DNA from 2 places in the Arthrobacter sp. OAP107 genome. Region 2 is predicted to be linked to the other one. Evidence: predicted binding sites of a transcription regulator. Region 2 holds the regulator's gene; the other holds the start of a gene.

Region 1 (9,493 bases), 1.1 Mb from region 2:
TTCTTCCGGTTGTTGTTGACCTGTGCTGCGGCTCCGGCGCTGTGGGTACCGCGCTGGCGGTGCAGATGCCCGGCGTGGAGGTGCACGCTTCCGACGTCGACCCCGCCGCTGTGCAGTGTGCCAGCCTCAACATCGTGCCAGCGGGCGGTGCAGTCCACGAGGGCGACCTCTACTCGGCCCTGCCTGCTCGCCTTCGGGGCACCGTGGACATCCTCGCGGTGAATGCGCCTTACGTGCCGACGGCGTCCATCAGCAGCATGCCCCGTGAAGCCCGCGTTCATGAGCCGCGGGTGTCGCTGGACGGCGGGCCCGACGGCCTCGACATCCAGCGCCGGGTGATCGCGGAAGCCGCGGCCTGGCTCAGGCCGGGAGGGCACCTGCTCATCGAAACCAGCCGGCTGCAGGCTCCTCATACTGCAGCGGCCATGGTCCGTGGGGGCCTAAGGCCGCGGACTGCCACGTCGGCTGAATTGGACGCGACAGTGGTGATCGGGCAGCTCTTCTAGCCCACTTGGGCAGACCAGCCCCACTTCCCGCGAAGTCGTGCGCTTGCCGCCGACGCCGGCGTTCCTCGTGAGTCCGTCAGAAAGATCCCGTCAGACAGCCCGGCCCGCCCGGGCCGTCCCCGGTCTCGGGTTCATGTTTTGTGGTGGTGGTTTTGTCGGGGTTGTTGGCGGGGGTCGATATGGGGTGGGGGTATGAACCAGGGGATGCCGTTTTTGAGGTGGATTTTCCACTGTTCCTTGTGGATCAGGTGGTGGTGGTGGGTGCAGAGGAGGACGCCGTTGTCGGTGCTGGTGGGTCCGCCTCGGGACCAGTAGGTGATGTGGTGGGCTTCGCACCAGGGTGCGGGGATGGTGCAGTTGGGGAAGGCGCAGCCTTGGTCGCGGGTGTTGAGGGCTTTGCGGATGTGGGGCGGGAAGATCCGGGTGGTGCGGCCGATGTCGAGGATGCGTCCTTGGCTGCCGAGGAGGACGGGGATGATGTCGGCGTCGCAGGCGATTTTGCGGATGGTGGAGGCGGTGACGGGGCCGGTGTAGGTGAAGGTTCCGCTGCCGGTGGCCGTGCCGGCCGGCCCGCCGGGCAGGGGTGTGGTGAAGGGGTCGGTGCCGGACCGGTTGATGCCGGGCGGGTTGGTGCCGGGCGGGTTGATACTGGCGGCGTTGGTGCTGGTGATGTTGGTGCTGGGTAGGTTGCCTGTCTGGGTGTCGGGTTCGCTTGTCTGCGGGGCGTCTGTGCTGGTGTCCGGTTCGGGGCGCGGTTGGGTGGTCTGCCAGGTGCCTGGCAGGAGCTCGGGGCCGCTGGGTTGCCATCCGTTTGTGTCTGTTGGTTGGGGGCTGTCTGTTGGCTGGTTGGTGGTGTGGTTTCCTTTGGAGGCGTAGCGGGGGCCGCGGTTGGCGGTGGTTTGGATGCTGTTGAGGAGGTCCCGGTAGCCGACGGTGACCATGACTTGGGGGCGGAGTCCTCCGGTGGTGGGCAGGGTGCCGGCGGCGAGGGCTGCCTTGGATGCGCCGATGAGGCCATCGAGGCGTTGCTGGGCGAGGGTGCGGCGGTCCAGGTCCGGTTCCGGGGTGGGGGCGTTGAAGGCCGCGTCGGGGTCGACAGCGGCGGCGATGGTACCGTCGGCGCTGCTGGTACCGCCGTCACCGCTGCTGCCGTTGCCCTGTTGGCTGGTGTCCTGTTGGCTGGTGCCGGCGGCCGTGCCGTCACCGCCGCCGCTGTCGTTGTTGTTGCCGTTGTCGGTTTTCGCGCTGGTGGTGGTGTTGGGTGTGGTGGTGCGGGGGTTGGTGGCGGTGTTCATGACGGTGGCGAGGACTTCGTATTGGTCGGTGGTGGCGCGGATTTCGAGGTGGTGCAGGCCGCCGCGTTTGTGGTGGAGGAAGACGCCTTGGCGGTGGCGGAGGTTTTCTTCGGAGGGTTCGGTGCCGTCCTGGTCGAGGGCGTCGATCCAGCGGTGGGCGATGCGGGTGAGGAAGTCGTGGTCGTTGTCGATCGCGGTTTGGGTGAGGTTGTGTTCCATTTCGGCGATCAGGGCGGGGTTGGGGATGTGGCGGACTTTGTCCAGGGCGGTGGTGATGGTGGTTCCGGCGCGGGAGGAGATGATTCCGGTGGTGAGGGCGGCTGCGGTTTCTTCGCGTTCGGGTGGCATGGGCCGGCCGGCGAGTCCGGTGCGGGGGAGGGTGGCGTTGGCCAGGGCGAGGCGGCGGCGTGCTTCGGGGGTGCTGATCCGGAGCCGGGTGCGGAGGAACTCGGCGGTGTTTCGGGCTCCGTCATCGGCCGGGGACCAGGCCACCGCAGAGGCAGGGGCAGAGGCCACCGCGGAGGCGGCCGGAGTTGGACCAGATGCGGCCGGGGCGGCAGCCTCGAAGGGCTGAGCGCCAGGATCCGGGGCAGGTCCGGGTCCGGGTTCGGGTTCGGTGCCCCAGCCTGTGGTCCAGCCGGCGGCGCGGCTGGCGGTCGCGGCGGCGTTGATCGCCTCGGTCCGTGTCCGGTCCACCGCCGCGGCGGCGAGTACTTGCAGGTGTTCGACGCGGCGGGAGAGCTTCTCGGTCAGTTCAGCGAAATCGGCCGCCTGAAGGAAGTTGGCCGCGGCCAGCTCCTCCGGAGCCGAGCTGGTGGCGGAGTCCAGCAGCGCCAGGGACGCCTTCAGATCAGTCGTTGCCGGCGCTGGGGACGCCAGTTCAGTAGTTGCCGCGGCGACCGGTTCCGGGCCGTTCGTTGCCAAACGCTGAGTTGCAGGGCCAGCGCCAGCTGCAAAGCCGGCGGCAGCACCGCCGTCGGACACGTCCTTGACCGATGCGTCAGCAAGGAGAGCCGCAGGAACGCTGCGCAGCCGGCGGCCGCGCAGCAGGACAGCGGCACCCAGGCCAGAGACATTCGTCCCCGCCGAGCTGTCCGCTCGATCCTCCCCAATCGCTTCCATGCGAAAACTATCTCAGCGCGGTCTGACATTTTTGGATGTGACCGAAAGCACTGCCTGCCTCCAAGCTGGCGGCAGCACCGCCGTCGGACGAAGATGTGTCCGCCACGGCGGTGCCGGTTCCGGCAGAAGCCGGATGCCCGGAAGCGGAAATGCTATGCAGCAGGGCAGCACGCAGGCCGGGCACTGCTGCCCGGCCTGCATACTTTCCCCACTGTCCCCGATGGCTTCCATAGGAAAACATTGTCAGAGGGGTCTGACATTTTTAGTTCTTGCCCACCCGCCCGCGGTGCAGGCTCAAGCAGCCAGTCGTGGAGCTACTGCTTGTCTGGATTCACGTTCGTGGCGGCGCCGGCGGGAGTGGCGCCGCCCTCGTCCGACCAGTCCTGACCCGCGCTGTCGTTGAGCGCCGGATCGGACTCCACATCGGAAGTTCCGAGGTTTACCGTCTCCGGGTGCGTGCTGTGCGCGGGGACGTGCCCGCTGTCTGCAGATGCACCGGCAACAGATGCAGTGCTGGCAGACGCAGTACCGGCGTCACCCTGCTTTGGTGCATCGCGGTGCATGGCGGAGTCGAGTACGGTCCCTGCCCGGCGCGCGGCTTCGGCCAGCTGGTCGCCCACCTCAGGGGCCTTTTCTTTGACGGCTTCCTTTGCTGCTGTGACTTTGTCCTGGACCGGCTTGCTGTCCCAGATGCCGGCGGCCCGTGCTTTGAGCTTGTCGTACGCTGCCCGGCCGGACCTGGATCCGAGCACATAACCTGCAGCGATTCCGGCGCCGAAGAGAAGTTTGGATTTCATGATGATCTCCTACTCTTGAGGGGGATCTGTACGATTTTGGTTCGGCCAATACGGCCGAGGGTGGGAAACCGGCCCCGGGAGGTTCCCCGGAGCCGGTTCCGGCGCTGCTCTATCCAGCGACCCTGTCTAGCGGGCCGTGCGCTTGGTAATCATGCCGTAGACCAGCAGGACGATCAGTGCGCCGCCGATCGCGAGCAGCCACGTGGACAGCGAGAAGAACTCGTTGATCCCCACTCCAAAGAGCGCGCTGCCGATAAAGCCGCCGAGAATTGCGCCAACCACGCCGAGCAGAAGCGTGATGAAAATGCCACCGCCCTGCCGTCCGGGGAGGATGGCCTTAGCAATGGCTCCGGCAATGAGGCCAAGAATCAGAAATGCGAAAAAACCCATCTTTTATCGTTCCTTCTTCATCTAGAGGAGTTACCCGGATTGCCGGGTACGCTTCGTCCTTCTGCTCAATACTAATCATGCTTACTATTTTTTTGCCAGTCGCCCTCCAGCGAGGAGCAGCTGCCGCAGTCGCCTGAAGTCTGGCGTTAGTGGCCTTGGACGTCGGAATTTACGCCGGCCTCGGGGCCTTCGTCGAGAGTGTTGATGGCGGTCAGGTCCTCCTCATCCAAGGCGAAATCGAAGACGTCGATGTTCTCTTTCATCCGCTGGGGATCGGCGGACTTGGGGATGGCCACGAGACCCTGCTGGACGTGCCAGCGCAGCACCACCTGGCTTACCGTCCGGCCGTGTTTGCCGCCGATTCGGTTCAGGACAGGCGCGGACAGCAGCCCCGATCCCGAACCCAGCGGACTGTATGACTCCGTGACGATCCGGTGTCCCTCGTTGTAGGCGCGGTCGGCCGAACGGGTCACCGAGGGGTTGAGCTGGATCTGGTTCACGGCCGGCACAACCTCGGTCTCCCACATGAGCTTTTCCAGGTGCGCGGGCTTGAAGTTCGAGACGCCGATCGAACGGACTTTTCCTTCGGCCTGCAGCCGCTCAAAGGTCTTCCACGTGGAGATAAATTCTCCACGGCGGGGGAGCGGCCAGTGGATCAGCAGCAGGTCCACATAGTCCAGGTTCAGACGCTTCAGCGAGCCTTCAAGACCGGCCGCGGCCAGGTCCCCGCCCTGAAATTCCCCATCCAGCTTGGTGGTGATGAAGAACTCCGCCCGGTCCAGTCCGCTGGCGCGGATTCCGGATCCGACCCCGGCCTCGTTCCCGTAGCGCACGGCCGTATCGATATGCCGGTACCCGGCTTCCGCAGCGCGTACGACGGTGTCACTCACCTCCCGGTCGTTCAGCGGCCAGGTGCCAAGGCCGATCTGAGGGATCCGGTTGCCGTCGTTCAATTCGATGACTGGTGCCAGTGCCATGCGGAAGAGTCTTTCCTATCGGGGGCAGTTTGCCCAGACCCCTCCTGGCTGCTTCGGTAGCTCCATTCCTATCTTCCGAGGTCAGGCCGGGAATGCTTATGGGCCGCCTGTTGTTACGATGAGCGCAAGGAGGCACATGCAGGTCTTGCTCGGTAGGCGCGCTCTGGTGGACGTAGTCGTCGCCATGGCTGCCTTCCTCGCGTCCGGGAGTTGGATCCTGACCGCTGCAGGTGCTGGCGCAACATACTTCCTTTCCGCCATAGCTGCCGGCCTGGCGGTGGTGGGAAATGCCGCGGCCTCCATCCTCAACCGCAAGCCCCTGCTGACCACGGCTGCGGACCGTGTTACCCTGCTTCGCGCTGTGCTGGTGGCATGTTGCGCGGCGGCGACGGTCCCGGCGCTGTTCGGCGGGGTTGGGCCCGGCATACCGGTGGTCGCGGTGGGTGCGGCAGCATTTATTCTTGACGCGGTGGACGGGGCAGTTGCGCGGCGGTTTGCCTGCGTGAGCCCGGCGGGAGGCCGGCTGGATGTCCAGACCGATGCAGCCCTGGTGCTCGTGCTGTCGTGTGCAGCTGTGCCCATCGTCGGCCCCTGGGTGCTGGCCATCGGGCTGATGTGGTACGCGTTCGTCACCGTCGGCTGGTTCCGGCCTGAGCTGAAACGAATGCTGCCTGTTAAGAAGCTGCGGAAGGTCATCGGCGCCTTCCAGCCCTTCGCCTTGCTGCTGGCAGTAACACCCGGGGTTCCCGGCGGAATCGGGATGGCCGCCGTTGTCCTGGCACTCATCGCGCTGGTGGCCTCGTTTGGCCGGGACGTCGTGGAACTGGAGCAAAGCCACCGAGAGTGGACCCGCGGCCACTCCAGCACCGAACTTGTGAACTGAGAGCCCTTGGTGAACCGGCGGCGGTACGCTCGGCCTAACCAAGGACGGCCGCCGACGTGCCTGGTGCTCTGGGCTGACTGATGCTCTGGACTGACTGATGCTCTGGACCCACCGGGTGCTCTGGACTAACGATGACGGCGCTGGTAATCCTTGGAGTGGCCTGGCAGGACAACCTGGCCCTTCCAACAGCTAAGGATCCAGACCATGAGCGAAACGCCCGCCGATCCGGAGCAGAACCCGACGGAGCAGAACCCGACGGAGCAAAGCCCGGCTGAGCAGAACCCTACGGAGCAGAACCCTGCGGACCAGCCCAAGGACGGCACGCCCGGGGGATTCCCCTTCGACCCCAACCAGGACCCGCCCCAGGAGGCACCCGCAGTTCCCCACCAGGACAACCCGGGACCTCCCACGGGTCCGGACGGCGAGCCTGACGAACCTGCGCTCGAGGACCCTCAGCGGCCGCCCGCGCGGTAACGACTGACGCCGCTCTTAGGGCGGGCTGTGCTGATGCCCAGCCGGAGGGTTGGATTCTATCCATTCGCCCATTGGGTGGGTCTGGCGCGTTTCCTAGCCTAGGAGGAGAACTTCTCCCAGCCCTCCGACCCAAGGATGACCTTCAACGATGAAACGCATCGCACTGCTTCGGGAACGCCACACACCGTCCGCTCCTACCGGAACCCACTGCCCGGCGTCGGGAATGTGGGCCCCCGCAGACTCGCCGGACGAGGCACATGCTTTCTTTGAAGGACAGGTGTTTCCTGCGTTCCGCGGGATTCCCACTGTGTGGCGCCGGAGTGCTACCGGCCAGGATTAAGCACGAAGGCGGCGCCGGCTGACAGCAGGCGGCGCCGCCCTACTTAATCCGCTGCCGCGCGGTCAGTTCCGCCGCGGCGCGGCGAAATCTAGTCCCGCTCCAGGCGGAATCCGAGCTTGAGGGTGACCTGCCAGTCCGCAACTTTGCCGTCCTTGAGGTGGCCACGGATCTCCTTGACTTCGAACCAGTCCAGGTTGCGCAGGGTTTTTGCGGCGTCGGAAATGCCGTTGCGGACGGCCGCATCGACGCCTTCGGTCGAGGTCCCGACAATTTCAGAAATGCTGTAGGTGTTATTAGACATCTTCGCTCCTCGTGATCGCCATCGATACCCGGCTGCGGGCCGTTCCTGCAGAGTATCGGACGGGGCGCCCGGGGACTAGGCTTCCAGCACGTAGCTTCTGAGGTCGTCGAGGGTCTGCTGCATGTGGGCGTCCATGGCGTTGCGTGCCCGCTGCGGATCGCGGGCGGCCAGGGCCTCGAAAATGTTCTGGTGGTGACCGATCGCGTGCTCCTGGATATCAGGCACCTTCGAGGTTTCCGTCCGCCCCCTTTCGAGGACGCGGTGCAGCGGTTCGAAGAGGACTGCCACGAAGACGTTCTCGGATGCGTGCAGAATCTGGTCGTGGAATGCAAGGTCGGCGGCAACAAAGCTCGCCACGTCGTTGCCCTGGTGCGCCTTCCGCATGTCCGCCACGCAGTCCCGAAGGCCCTCGAGCTCGGCGTCGGTGATGCGCTGGGCCGCCAGCTCGCAGGCACCAGTTTCCAGCATCCGGCGCAGCTCGATCAGCTGGACCGCGGCGGCCGGCCCGTTCTGACCCTCGGAGGCGGCCCGGAGCACTGCCTCGAGGGACGACCAGCGGTTCAGCGGGTTCACGAACGTGCCGCGGCCGCGTTCCACGCTGAGGATGCGCTGCGCCTCAAGCGTCTTCATTGCCTCCCGCACTGTCATGCGGCTGACGTCGTGCCGTGCGCTGAGTTCCAGTTCTCCCGGCACGCTGCTGCCAGGCGGAAACTCGCCGGAGATGATGCGGTCAAGGAGTTCGTCGGCGACGACGCCCACCAATGATTTGCGTGCCATTTCTTCCGTTCAGCATGTGCGGCCATACAGCCCTGATGTCTGCAAAAGTGTACTTGCGCACGTCCTGTGCGTTATGCCACACTAACACCAGACGCAAGATGTCTGACATCTGACAAATAATCCGCAAGACAGTTTTCGACACAACGGAGTGCACAGTGCCCCTCGAATCCGACGTTCTGGCCGCCTTTCCCGCCGAGCTCCAGATCCCTGCCCGGCAGGTCGCAGACGCTGTTGCAGCCACCGCCGCCACGTCTCCGCGCGTCCTCGTGGTGCTCGACGACGACCCCACCGGAACGCAGTCGGTTGCGGATCTCCCTGTGCTCACCCGCTGGGAAGTCGAGGACTTCCAGTGGGCTCTCCATCAGGGTAAGCCTGCCGTCTACGTGCTGACGAACACCCGCAGCCTGGACCCCGAAGAAGCAGCCGCCCGCAACGAAGAGGTGGTTCGCAACGCCCTGGCTGCTGCCCGCGACGGCGAGGGCGAGATAAACCTTGGATTTGTGAGCCGCAGCGACTCGACCCTGCGCGGACACTTCCCACTGGAGCCGGATGTCATTGCCGCCACGGTGGCAGCTGAAAGCGGAGAGGCCACCGACGGGGTCGTAATGGTTCCGGCATTTCCCGACGCCGGCCGTATCACCATTGGCGGTGTCCACTACACCCGTGGCCCGGAGGCCGGCCAGCTGACCCCCGTTGCCGAGACGGAATTTGCGAAAGACGCTACCTTTGGCTTCGTCAATTCCGAGATGGCCAAGTACGTGGAGGAGAAGTCGCAGGGGCGGTTCGCCGCAGACTCCGTGATCGTGCTGGACCTGAACATCATCCGGGCCGGCTCCGCCACCGGCCAGGCCGAGGTATCGGCCAAGGCCATCGCGGACGCCATCGAGCCGGCCACACAGTCCACGCCCATCGTGGTGGACATCGTCACCGAAAACGACATGCGCGCCTTGGCGCTGGGGCTGGAGGAGGCCGAACGCCGCGGCAAGAGGCTGCTTTACCGGGTGGGCCCGCCGTTCATGCGGGCCCGGATCGGCCAGGACATCCGGCCCGAGCTCAGCGGCGAGGAAGCCTACGCGGGCAACACGCCGTCCGAAACCGGCGGCCTGATCGTTGTCGGCTCCCACGTGGGCGTGACCACCCGGCAGCTTAAGGTGCTCACCGACCGACACAGCAGTGCGCGCATTGTGGAGATCGACGTCGAAGAGCTGCTGGACGAGGGTGCACCGGCCTACCTGGACCGGACCGTCGGCGCCGTGGTGGCGGCGCTGCGCAGCGGTGACGTCATTGTCCACACCAGCCGCCTGCTGATCAAGACCGCTGACCCGGCAGAAAGCCTGCGGATCGCACGCACGGTGTCTGCCGCCGTCGTCGCCGTAGTGAACCGGACGCTCAAGACCTTCCCGCCACGGTTCGTCATCGCCAAGGGCGGCATCACGTCCTCCGACGTTGCCGCACACGGACTGGAGATCCGGCATGCGATCGTCCGCGGGCCCATGCTGCCGGGCATCGTGAGCCTGTGGGAGCCGGTTGACGGCCCGGCCAAGGGGATCCCGTACATCGTTTTCGCCGGCAACGTCGGTGATGACGAGTCGCTCGCCCAGGTGACCAGCAAGCTCAGCAACACATCCCTA
Region 2 (9,493 bases):
CCGGGACGGTTTTTCGGGCGCCGCCGGCGGGCGGGTAACCTTGAACCATGAATGAGACCCTTGCAGAAACAGCCCGGCCCGCCGCCACCACACTGAGCGGACTGCGGTTCTCCAAGGGCCATGGCACCGGCAACGACTTCGTCCTGGTCGCCGACCCCGAGGGCGTGCACGCCATTTCCCCGGAGCAGGTCGCCCAGCTGTGCGACCGCCACCGCGGCATCGGCGGCGACGGTCTCATCCGCGCCGTCCCGTCACGTCTTTTGGACGAGGGCCGGCAGATACTCGCCGAAAACCCCGACGCCCAGTGGTTCATGGATTACCGCAACGGTGACGGGTCCCTGTCGGAGATGTGCGGCAACGGCGTGCGCGTGTTCGTCCACTTCCTGCTCGCCGAAGGCCTGGCTGAGCTGCCCGCCGGCGGCGCGCTGAGCATCGGTACCCGCGGCGGCGTCAAGACCATCGTCCGCACAGGTGACGGCTACGCCGTCGACATGGGCCCCTGGGAATTCATCTTCCCGGACGAGGCAGCGGCCCGCGCCATGGATTCGCTGGTCAGCGCCGACGGTCTCGAGGTGCCGCGGCCGGCACTGTCCGTCAGCATGGGCAACCCCCACACGGTCGTCGCACTGGCAGAGCTGTCCGAACTCCGGGACACCCGGCTTTTTACCGCCCCGCACGTCGACCCGACTCCCGCGAATGGCACCAACGTCGAGTTCGTCGTTCCGGCCGAACCGCTGGTCCACGACGGCGTGGGCACCGTGACCATGCGGGTACACGAACGCGGCGTCGGTGAAACGCAGTCCTGCGGTACCGGTGCCTGCGCCGCGGCGGTGGCCATCCGCCATTGGGCCGGGCAGGGCGCCCCGGACACCTGGCAGGTGAAGGTGCCGGGCGGCGTCGTGGGCGTGAAGTTCTTCACCGTAGCCGGTGGCCGCGAACACGTGGAGCTCAGCGGACCGGCAACGATCGTTGCTACCGGTACGCTTTCCTGACCCGCAGGATCCTGAACGACTTGGATGTGCTCTCCCGCGTCACTGTAAAGGTGTCGTCCAGGACCTCCGCCAGCCAGCGCTGAAGCGAATCCGAACCCAGGTTCTTCTGCACCACCAGCCACGCCGAACCGCCCGGTGCCAGCCTCGGCAGCCAGAGCAGCAGGAGTGAGTGCAGTTCATCCTTGCCGATCCGGATCGGCGGGTTGGACCAGATGGTATCGAAGCGGATTTCGGGGTCCACGCCCTCCGGTGTGCTGGCTGCGACGTTGTTCAACCCGAGCAGTTCGGCGTTCCCGTTCGTGAGCGCGATGCAGCGTTCATTAACGTCAACTGCGTAGACCTGTGCGTGCGGTGCCCTGAGAGCCATGGTCAGGGCGATGGGTCCCCAGCCGCAGCCGATGTCCAGCAGGTTTCCCTGTGGTGCAGGAGCGGGGACCTCGGCCAGCAGGATGGCCGTCCCCTTGTCAATGCCGTCCGGGCTGAAGATGCCGGAGGAGGTCTGCAGCTTCCGCGTTTCACCGGCCAGCTCCACTGTGAGGGGCTTGCGGGTGAACGGCCCCGCGGGTGAGGCGCTGAAATAGTGGGCAGACTCCATAACTGGCCAGATTAGTGGGCCGCCCGCCTGATGGGAAACCGGCCGGCTGCCAAAACCGGTCCTGGTGTTCTGCTATCCTTGTACGCATGTTCCTGATTTTTGAGTAGCCGGCTTTCTTTGCCCGCGGCCTTCAGCCGCCGGTACCGGCCCGGGGCTTCCTTCCGACGCGACGCAGGCTTACCGCCTTCCGCCCGGTGCGCATTTGAAACAAGCGCAGCCCACACAGCACTCGATCAGCCACTTCCCGCCGGCCCAGCGTGTCCGCTGCCGGCAAGTCAGGAGCACCTCCATGACCCCTCGCAGTCAGCCCAGCGCGAATACCGCAGCCAAGGGCGCCAATCAGCACTATTCTGAAGATGCAGAACCTTCAAAGGAGACCATGACCAATCAGCAAAATTCCGGATCCGAGCCAGCCGCCCAGGACATGAGTCCCGAGGAGATCCAGGCTGTCATCGACCGGATTCTCGCCAAGGACGTCCCGGCCAGGAACGCAACGGCAGCCGACGGCGGCCGCTCCGACAGCAAGGGTGTCCTGGGCAAGGCGCAGGCCATCTCACAGCTCGCCGAAGAGCACAGCACCTTCGACGGCGACCAGCAGGACCTCGAGGAACGCCGGGCACTGCGGCGTACGGCCGGGCTCTCCACCGAACTCGAGGACGTCACCGAGGTCGAATACCGGCAGCTGCGCCTGGAACGCGTTGTCCTTGCCGGCCTCTGGAGCGAAGGCACCCTGGCTGACGCCGAGAACTCGCTGCGCGAACTCGCAGCACTGGCGGAAACGGCGGGCTCGGAAGTCCTTGACGGGCTGGTCCAGCGCCGGGCCAAGCCTGACCCCGGCACCTTCCTCGGCGCCGGCAAGGCATTGGAGCTCAAGGACGTCGTGATGTCCACCGGCGCCGACACCGTGGTGGTGGACGCCGAACTCGCGCCGTCCCAGCGGCGCGGCCTTGAAGACATCGTCAAGGTGAAGGTCATCGACCGGACCGCCCTCATCCTGGACATCTTCGCCCAGCACGCCAAGAGCCGCGAAGGCAAGGCCCAGGTGGAGCTGGCACAGCTCGAATACCTCCTCCCGCGCCTGCGCGGCTGGGGTGAATCCATGTCCCGCCAGGCCGGTGGCCAGGTGGGCGGCGCCGGCGCCGGCATGGGCTCGCGCGGTCCCGGTGAAACCAAGATCGAACTTGACCGGCGACGGATCCGCACCAGGATGGCCAAGCTGCGGCGCGAGATCGCCGCGATGAAGCCGGCACGGGAGACCAAACGGGCCAACCGCCGTCGTAATGAAGTCCCGTCAGTGGCCATTGCCGGATACACCAACGCCGGCAAGTCCTCACTGCTGAACCGCCTTACCGACGCCGGCGTGCTGGTGGAGAACGCCCTCTTCGCCACCCTGGACCCCACCGTCCGCAAGGCGGAGACCTCAGACGGGGTCGGCTACACGCTGGCGGACACCGTGGGCTTCGTCCGGTCGCTTCCCACCCAGCTGGTGGAGGCCTTCCGCTCCACCCTTGAGGAAGTGGCGGATGCAGACCTGATCCTGCACGTTGTGGACGTGTCCCATCCGGACCCGGAGGGCCAGATCGCCGCCGTGCGCTCGGTGTTCGCCGAAGTGGATGCCCGCAAGGTGCCCGAGATCATCGTCCTGAACAAGGCCGACGCCGCCGATCCCTTTGTGGTGGAGCGGCTGAAGCAGCGCGAGCCGCGGCACGTGGTGGTTTCGGCACGCACAGGGGAGGGCATCGCCGAGCTGCTCGCAGCCATCAGTGAGTCCATCCCGCGGCCTAACGTCAAGATGCAGCTCCTCGTCCCGTATCACCGCGGCGATCTCATCAGCAAGCTGCACGACTCCGACGCGGAGATCCTGAGCCTGGACCACGAAGAGGGCGGTACACGCGCCGTGGTCATGGTCCGGGAAGGCCTCGCGGCTGAACTGGAATCCTTCAGCACCGATGACTGACGGGGCGGCAGCCGCCGGCGCCGCGGACAATGCCTCCACCACGGCCGGCGAGCAGCATGTGCTTGACCTGCTCGACCGTGCCGTGGCGGGCATGGGCGGCCAAAGCCGCAGCGGCCAGCACGAGATGGCCCGGCAGGTGGCACGCGCAATAGAAACGGGCGACCACCTGCTGGTGCAGGCCGGCACGGGAACCGGCAAGTCGCTGGCTTACCTGGTCCCGCTCATCGCGCACTCGCTGGAGAGCAACAAGCCTGCGCTCGTGTCCACCGCCACCCTCGCGCTGCAGACCCAGATCGTGGGCCGGGACCTTCCCCGGCTGCTGGAAAGCCTCAAACCGGCACTCGACCGGCCGGTGAAGATTGCGCTGGTCAAGGGCCGCGCCAACTACGTCTGCCGGCACAAGCTTGAGGGCGGCTTTCCGTCCGAGGAGCCCTCGGAGGGACAGCTCTTCTCGCTGGGCGAGGACACCAGCGTCCCGCACTTCGCCGCGTCGGTGGGCGGCCCCTCGTCGCAGCTCGGCAAGGAGGTGGTCCGGCTCCGCGAATGGGCGGAACAGACCACCACGGGCGACCGCGACGAGCTGCTTCCCGGCGTCACGGACCGGGCCTGGCGGCAGGTGTCCGTCACGTCAATGGAATGCCTTGGCTCGCAAAAGTGTCCCCTCGCCGAAGAATGCTTCAGTGAGCTTGCCCGCCATAACGCCACAGAGGCCGACGTCGTGGTGACCAACCACGCCATGCTCGCCGTAAGCGCGTTCGAAGGCCTGGCGGTGCTGCCGGAGTACGACGTCGTCGTGGTGGACGAGGCGCACGAACTCCAGGACCGGGTGACCGGCGCGGTGTCGGGCCAGCTGTCGGTGGCCATGGTCCACGCCGCAGCATCCGGCGCCCGCAAGCACACCGGCATCACCGTCGACGCCCTCAACACCGCGGCCGCCAACCTTGAGGTGGCTCTCGCCGGCGTACCCAGCGGCCTGCTTCCCAACGGCCTGAACGACGAGCAGCTGGACTGTGTGGACCAGCTCCGTGAGGCCTGCTGGGCCGCACTGTCGGATTCCAAGGGGGACAGCAATACAACGGCCGACGGCGGGCGGCAGCTCGCGCGCTCCCGCCTGCTGGTGATTTTGGAGCTTTGCGAACGGCTCGTCGCCGCCCGGGAAAACCGTGAGGTGGTCTGGTTCTCCCGGAACAGCACGTTTGATCCCCAGCAGGGATACTCAGCGCCTGACGAGACCGCCCCGGCCCTGATCAACATCGCCCCGCTGAGCGTCGCGGGCCGGCTCCGGGAAGGCCTGTTCGCCGGGCACACCGTGGTGCTGACGTCGGCAACCCTCGCCATCGGCTCTGCTTTCGAACCCGCTGCGGGCGGGCTGGGCCTGGTCGGGGAAGGCGCCCCGAGCTGGACCGGCGTCGACGTGGGTTCGCCCTTTGACTATCCCCGGCAGGGAATCCTCTACGTGGCGGGCCACCTGCCGAAGCCTGGCCGCGGCACGTCGCCCGAGGCGCTGGACGAACTCGAGTCACTGATCCGCGCGTCCGGCGGGGGAGCGCTGTGTCTGTTCTCCTCCCGTCGGGCCGCAGAGGAAGCAGCAGATGCCCTGCGCACCCGGCTGGATGTCAGCATTCTTTGCCAGGGTGAGTCCACCATGACGGCGCTGGTGAAGCAGTTCGCCGATGAACCCGACACCTGCCTGTTCGGCACGATGTCATTGTGGCAGGGCGTCGATGTGCCGGGCGGGTCATGCCGCCTGGTGGTGATTGACAGGATTCCCTTCCCGCGCCCTGATGATCCGCTGATGACGGCGCGGTCGCGGGCTGTTGCCCAGGCCGGCGGCAACGGCTTCATGTCGGTATCCGCCACGCACGCGGCCATCAGGCTTGCCCAGGGGGCGGGGCGTCTCATTCGGTCCACGAATGACAAGGGCGTGGTGGCCGTGCTGGATTCCCGGCTGTCCACGGAGCGCTATGGCGGGTTCCTGCGGGCCGCGTTGCCGCCGTTCTGGCCAACGACCGACCGGAAGACCGCCATCGCGGCACTGGAGAGGCTCGCCGGCGCCCAGGCATAGGGACGCCCCGGGCTGCAGCAGCCCGGGGCCGAAAGTTCTCTGCCGAAGATTCCGTGGGGACAAGCCCCAGGGGGCTACAGCGAGCGAAGTACGGAAACCACCTTGCCCATGACCACTGCGTGGTCGCCGAGGATGGGTTCGTACTGCGTGTTCTGCGGCAGGAGCCAGGTGTGGCCGTCCCGTTGCCGGAAGGTCTTGACGGTGGCCTCATCGTCAAGCAGTGCCGCGACGATGTCGCCGTTGACGGCGTCGCTCTGCCGCCGGACCACAACCCAGTCCCCGTCACAGATGGCGGCGTCCACCATGGAGTCGCCCGCGACCTTGAGCATGAACAGTTCGCCATGGCCCACCAGCTGGCGGGGCAGCGGCATCAGCTCCTCCACCATCTGGTCCGCGAGGATGGGACCGCCCGCCGCGATCCGGCCAACCAGCGGCACCATGGCGGTGTCCATCGCGCTGGGCAGTTCGGACACGGAGCCGCCTGCCGTGCTGGGGGCCGGGGCTTTGTCACCGCCGGATTTCGCCGTTCCCGCATCCAGAGTGAGCGGCATCAGGACCTCCATGGCGCGCGGCCGCTTGGGGTCGCGCCGCAGGTAGCCGAGCTTTTCCAGCTGCGAAAGCTGATGGGTCACGCTGGAGAGGCTGGCCAGGCCTACGGTGTCACCGATTTCCCGCATCGACGGCGGGTAGCCGTTCTCGTTGACCGAACGCTGGATGGTTTCCAGGATCTTCTTCTGGCGGACTGTAAGTCCCTTGGGGGTCCGCTGAGACCGCGGGCTGCGCTGGGGAGCCTTGCCGTCAGAGGCCTGTGCTGCCATGTTCGCCAACGCCTTTCCGTTCCTCCCGGTTGCGGTAGCTGCAGAGGCCGGGAACTTCCGGCCTGAAAAATGTCAGACCCTGCTGATCAACTGCAGTTGTGGTTGTTCTTTGATTTCCAACGTAGGCCAGCCATTGGGCTTTTTCAAACATTTGTTCTAGCGAGTCTCGACTTAATTCGTTGATAGATGCTAAAACTAGGAAAAGCAAAGTTCGAACATGTGTTCTAGTGAGGGCCGCTTGTCAGTCCGGTGTTCGAACTGTTTGTTCGAACGCGAGGCAGTACAACTTTGGTCCAGGAGGGCTCACGCCATGTCAGCTTCAACAGCAGCAGTAACTTCTACGGCAGTTTCCCGGCCCGGCAAGCCGCCGCGGCTGCGCCTCACCCGCCGTGGCCGGATTGTCCTGATCGGCCTCCCGCTTGTCCTGCTCGCCGCCGTGATCCTGTCACTGACCGGGCTGCTGAACTCGCCGGCAAAGGCTGCTGACAGCGCCACCGGTCTCGCCGTCACGCCGACGGTGTCGGTCACGGTGCAGCCCGGCGAATCATTGTGGGCCATCGCGGGCAAGGTCGACCCGGACCGCGATCCACGGGATGTGATCGCGGACATCGTCCAGCTCAACGACCTTCAGGCCGGGAAGGTCATGCCCGGGCAGCAGCTTTTTGTACCGAACAAATAGAGCTTCACGCCCCCCGAACCGTGCGGTTCCCGGGCGCCGGAACCGTCACAGTTTCCGGCCAGCCCTGCAGGTTACTTAAACTGTGTAGGTGACTGACCAGCTTGAGCGACTGAACCGACTGCCCCTGCGGACCAACCTGAGGGGGCTGTCCCCTTACGGCGCCCCGCAGCTTGACGTCCCGATCCTGCTCAACGTCAACGAGAACACGCATGGCGTGCCCGCCGACGTCCGGGCGGCCATCACCGCGGCGGTAAGCGAGGCCGCCACCGGGCTTAACCGGTACCCCGACCGTGAATTCACCGAACTTCGGGAAGCGCTGGCGGAATACCTTGGCCACGGGCTCAGCGCGGACAATCTCTGGGCAGCCAACGGTTCCAACGAGGTCCTCCAGCAGATCCTCCAGGCCTTCGGCGGCCCCGGCCGGTCGCTTCTGAGCTTTCCGCCGACGTACTCCATGTACCCGCTCCTCGCCAGCGGCACGGACACTGCCTACATCGCCGGCAAGCGCGCCGACGACTACGGCCTCAGTGCCGAGTCGGCCGCCAGCCAGGTGCGTGAACTCCAGCCGAACATAGTCTTCCTGTGCTCGCCCAACAACCCCACCGGCACGGGCCTGGGCCTGGATGTGGTGGAAGCGGTCTACGAGGCAGGCGAGGCCAGCCAGGCGATCGTCGTCGTGGACGAGGCCTATCACGAATTTGCACACGACGGCACGCCCAGCGCGCTCACCCTGCTGCCCGGCCGGGAGCGGCTCATCGTCTCCCGCACCATGAGCAAGGCGTTCGCCCTGGCCGGCGCCCGCCTCGGTTACATGGCCGCGGCTCCCGAGGTGACCGACGCCCTCCGGCTGGTGCGCCTGCCCTACCACCTCTCGGCCGTCACGCAGGCAACCGCCCTCGCCGCGCTGCAGCACCGCGAGGCGCTCATGGCCGACGTCCAGGACATCAAGCGACAGCGCGACCGGATTGTCGCGGAGTTGACGCGGATGGGGCTGCGGCCCGCGGCGTCCGACTCCAACTACGTCTTCTTCGGCGGCCTGGAGAATCCCCACGGGGTCTGGCAGGACCTGCTGGACGCAGGGGTGCTCGTGCGGGATGTCGGCATCGCCGGCCACCTGCGGGTCACCGCCGGCACTGAGACCGAAACCACAGCCTTCCTGGAAGCGCTGGAAAGCATCCTGGCCCGGCAAGCTGCACTTCCGGCCTAAACTTGAACATGGACCGGGTCAGGTCCGCCCCCATCCTTCGTCAAAGGACATCTATCACCATGAGCGACACCGGAATCAAGGCTGCCGAGGCACGGACTGCACGCATGGAGCGTGCCACCAGCGAATCTTCCGTGCTGGTGGAGATCAACCTCGACGGCACCGGAGTGTCGGACATCAGCACATCGGTCCCGTTCTATGACCACATGCTGACGGCGCTGTGCAAGCACTCACTCATCGACATGACCGTCAAGGCCACGGGCGACACCCACATTGACGTCCACCACACCGTTGAGGACGTTGCCATTACGTTCGGCGAGGTGCTGCGCACCGCGCTGGGCAACAAGGCCGGCATCCGCCGCTTCGGCGAGGCCACCGTGCCCCTGGACGAAGCCCTCGCACACGCCGTTGTCGACGTCTCCGGCCGGCCTTACCTGGTGCACGGCGGCGAGCCTGCCGGGCAGGAGTACCACCTGATCGGCGGGCACTTCACGGGATCCCTGACCCGGCACGTCTTCGAGGCAATCACGCTGCACGCCGGCATCTGCCTGCACATGAACGTCATCGCCGGCCGGGACCCGCACCACATCGTGGAAGCCCAGTTCAAGGCCTTTGCCCGGGCACTCCGCGCAGCCGTCGAACCGGACCCCCGCGTCGAAGGCATTCCGTCCACCAAGGGAGCACTGTGACCGGCAAAGTACTGCGCGAGGGCGCGATCATCGACCCGTCGGCCACGCTGAAGCCGGCCTCCCCGGAGGGCAAACCCACCGTCACCGTCCTGGACTATGGGTCCGGCAACGTCCGTTCGGCCGTGCGTGCCCTGGAACGCGCCGGTGCCGAGGTCATCCTGAGCTCCAAGCCCGAGGACGTGCTGAACGCCGACGGGCTGGTCGTTCCCGGCGTCGGCGCCTTCGAGACGGTCATGCGCGAACTCAAGGCCGTTGATGGCATCCGGATGATTGGCCGCCGCGTTGCCGGTGGACGTCCGGTCCTCGGCATTTGCGTTGGCCTGCAGGTGCTGTTCGAGGCCGGCGTGGAACACGGAACTGAAGCCGAAGGCATGGGCGAGTGGCCCGGCAAGGTGGAGCTCCTGCCGGCCGAAGTGGTGCCGCACATGGGGTGGAACACCGTTAAGGTCCCGGAGGGCTCCAGGCTGTTCGACGGTGTCGAAGGGGAACGGTTC

What was found. The regulator LexA, encoded in region 2, represses DNA repair genes until DNA is damaged. The targets are predictions, from matches to a motif close to TCGAACANNTGTTCGA.
Region 1: a site for LexA is predicted at 3,011-3,026, ahead of ABIE00_RS21415 (HNH endonuclease signature motif containing protein). Genes of this name have one in related genera too.

What each region holds. Positions count from the first base shown of each region.
Region 1 is NZ_JBEPOK010000001.1:4,648,941-4,658,433, reverse strand. Features, by position in the region: gene ABIE00_RS21420 (putative protein N(5)-glutamine methyltransferase) at 1-506, shown strand, start outside; gene ABIE00_RS21415 (HNH endonuclease signature motif containing protein) at 638-2,923, opposite strand; gene ABIE00_RS21410 (hypothetical protein) at 3,238-3,720, opposite strand; gene ABIE00_RS21405 (GlsB/YeaQ/YmgE family stress response membrane protein) at 3,847-4,110, opposite strand; gene ABIE00_RS21400 (aldo/keto reductase) at 4,257-5,087, opposite strand; gene ABIE00_RS21395 (CDP-alcohol phosphatidyltransferase family protein) at 5,224-5,970, shown strand; gene ABIE00_RS21390 (hypothetical protein) at 6,175-6,444, shown strand; gene ABIE00_RS21385 (dodecin) at 6,873-7,085, opposite strand; gene ABIE00_RS21380 (FadR/GntR family transcriptional regulator) at 7,161-7,862, opposite strand; gene ABIE00_RS21375 (four-carbon acid sugar kinase family protein) at 8,018-9,493, shown strand, end outside.
Region 2 is NZ_JBEPOK010000001.1:3,510,485-3,519,977, reverse strand. Features, by position in the region: gene ABIE00_RS16170 (DMT family transporter) at 1-51, shown strand, start outside; gene dapF (diaminopimelate epimerase) at 48-992, shown strand; gene ABIE00_RS16160 (class I SAM-dependent methyltransferase) at 973-1,587, opposite strand; gene hflX (GTPase HflX) at 1,967-3,544, shown strand; gene ABIE00_RS16150 (ATP-dependent DNA helicase) at 3,537-5,609, shown strand; gene lexA (transcriptional repressor LexA) at 5,684-6,427, opposite strand; gene ABIE00_RS16140 (LysM peptidoglycan-binding domain-containing protein) at 6,738-7,106, shown strand; gene ABIE00_RS16135 (histidinol-phosphate transaminase) at 7,195-8,313, shown strand; gene hisB (imidazoleglycerol-phosphate dehydratase HisB) at 8,373-8,999, shown strand; gene hisH (imidazole glycerol phosphate synthase subunit HisH) at 8,996-9,493, shown strand, end outside.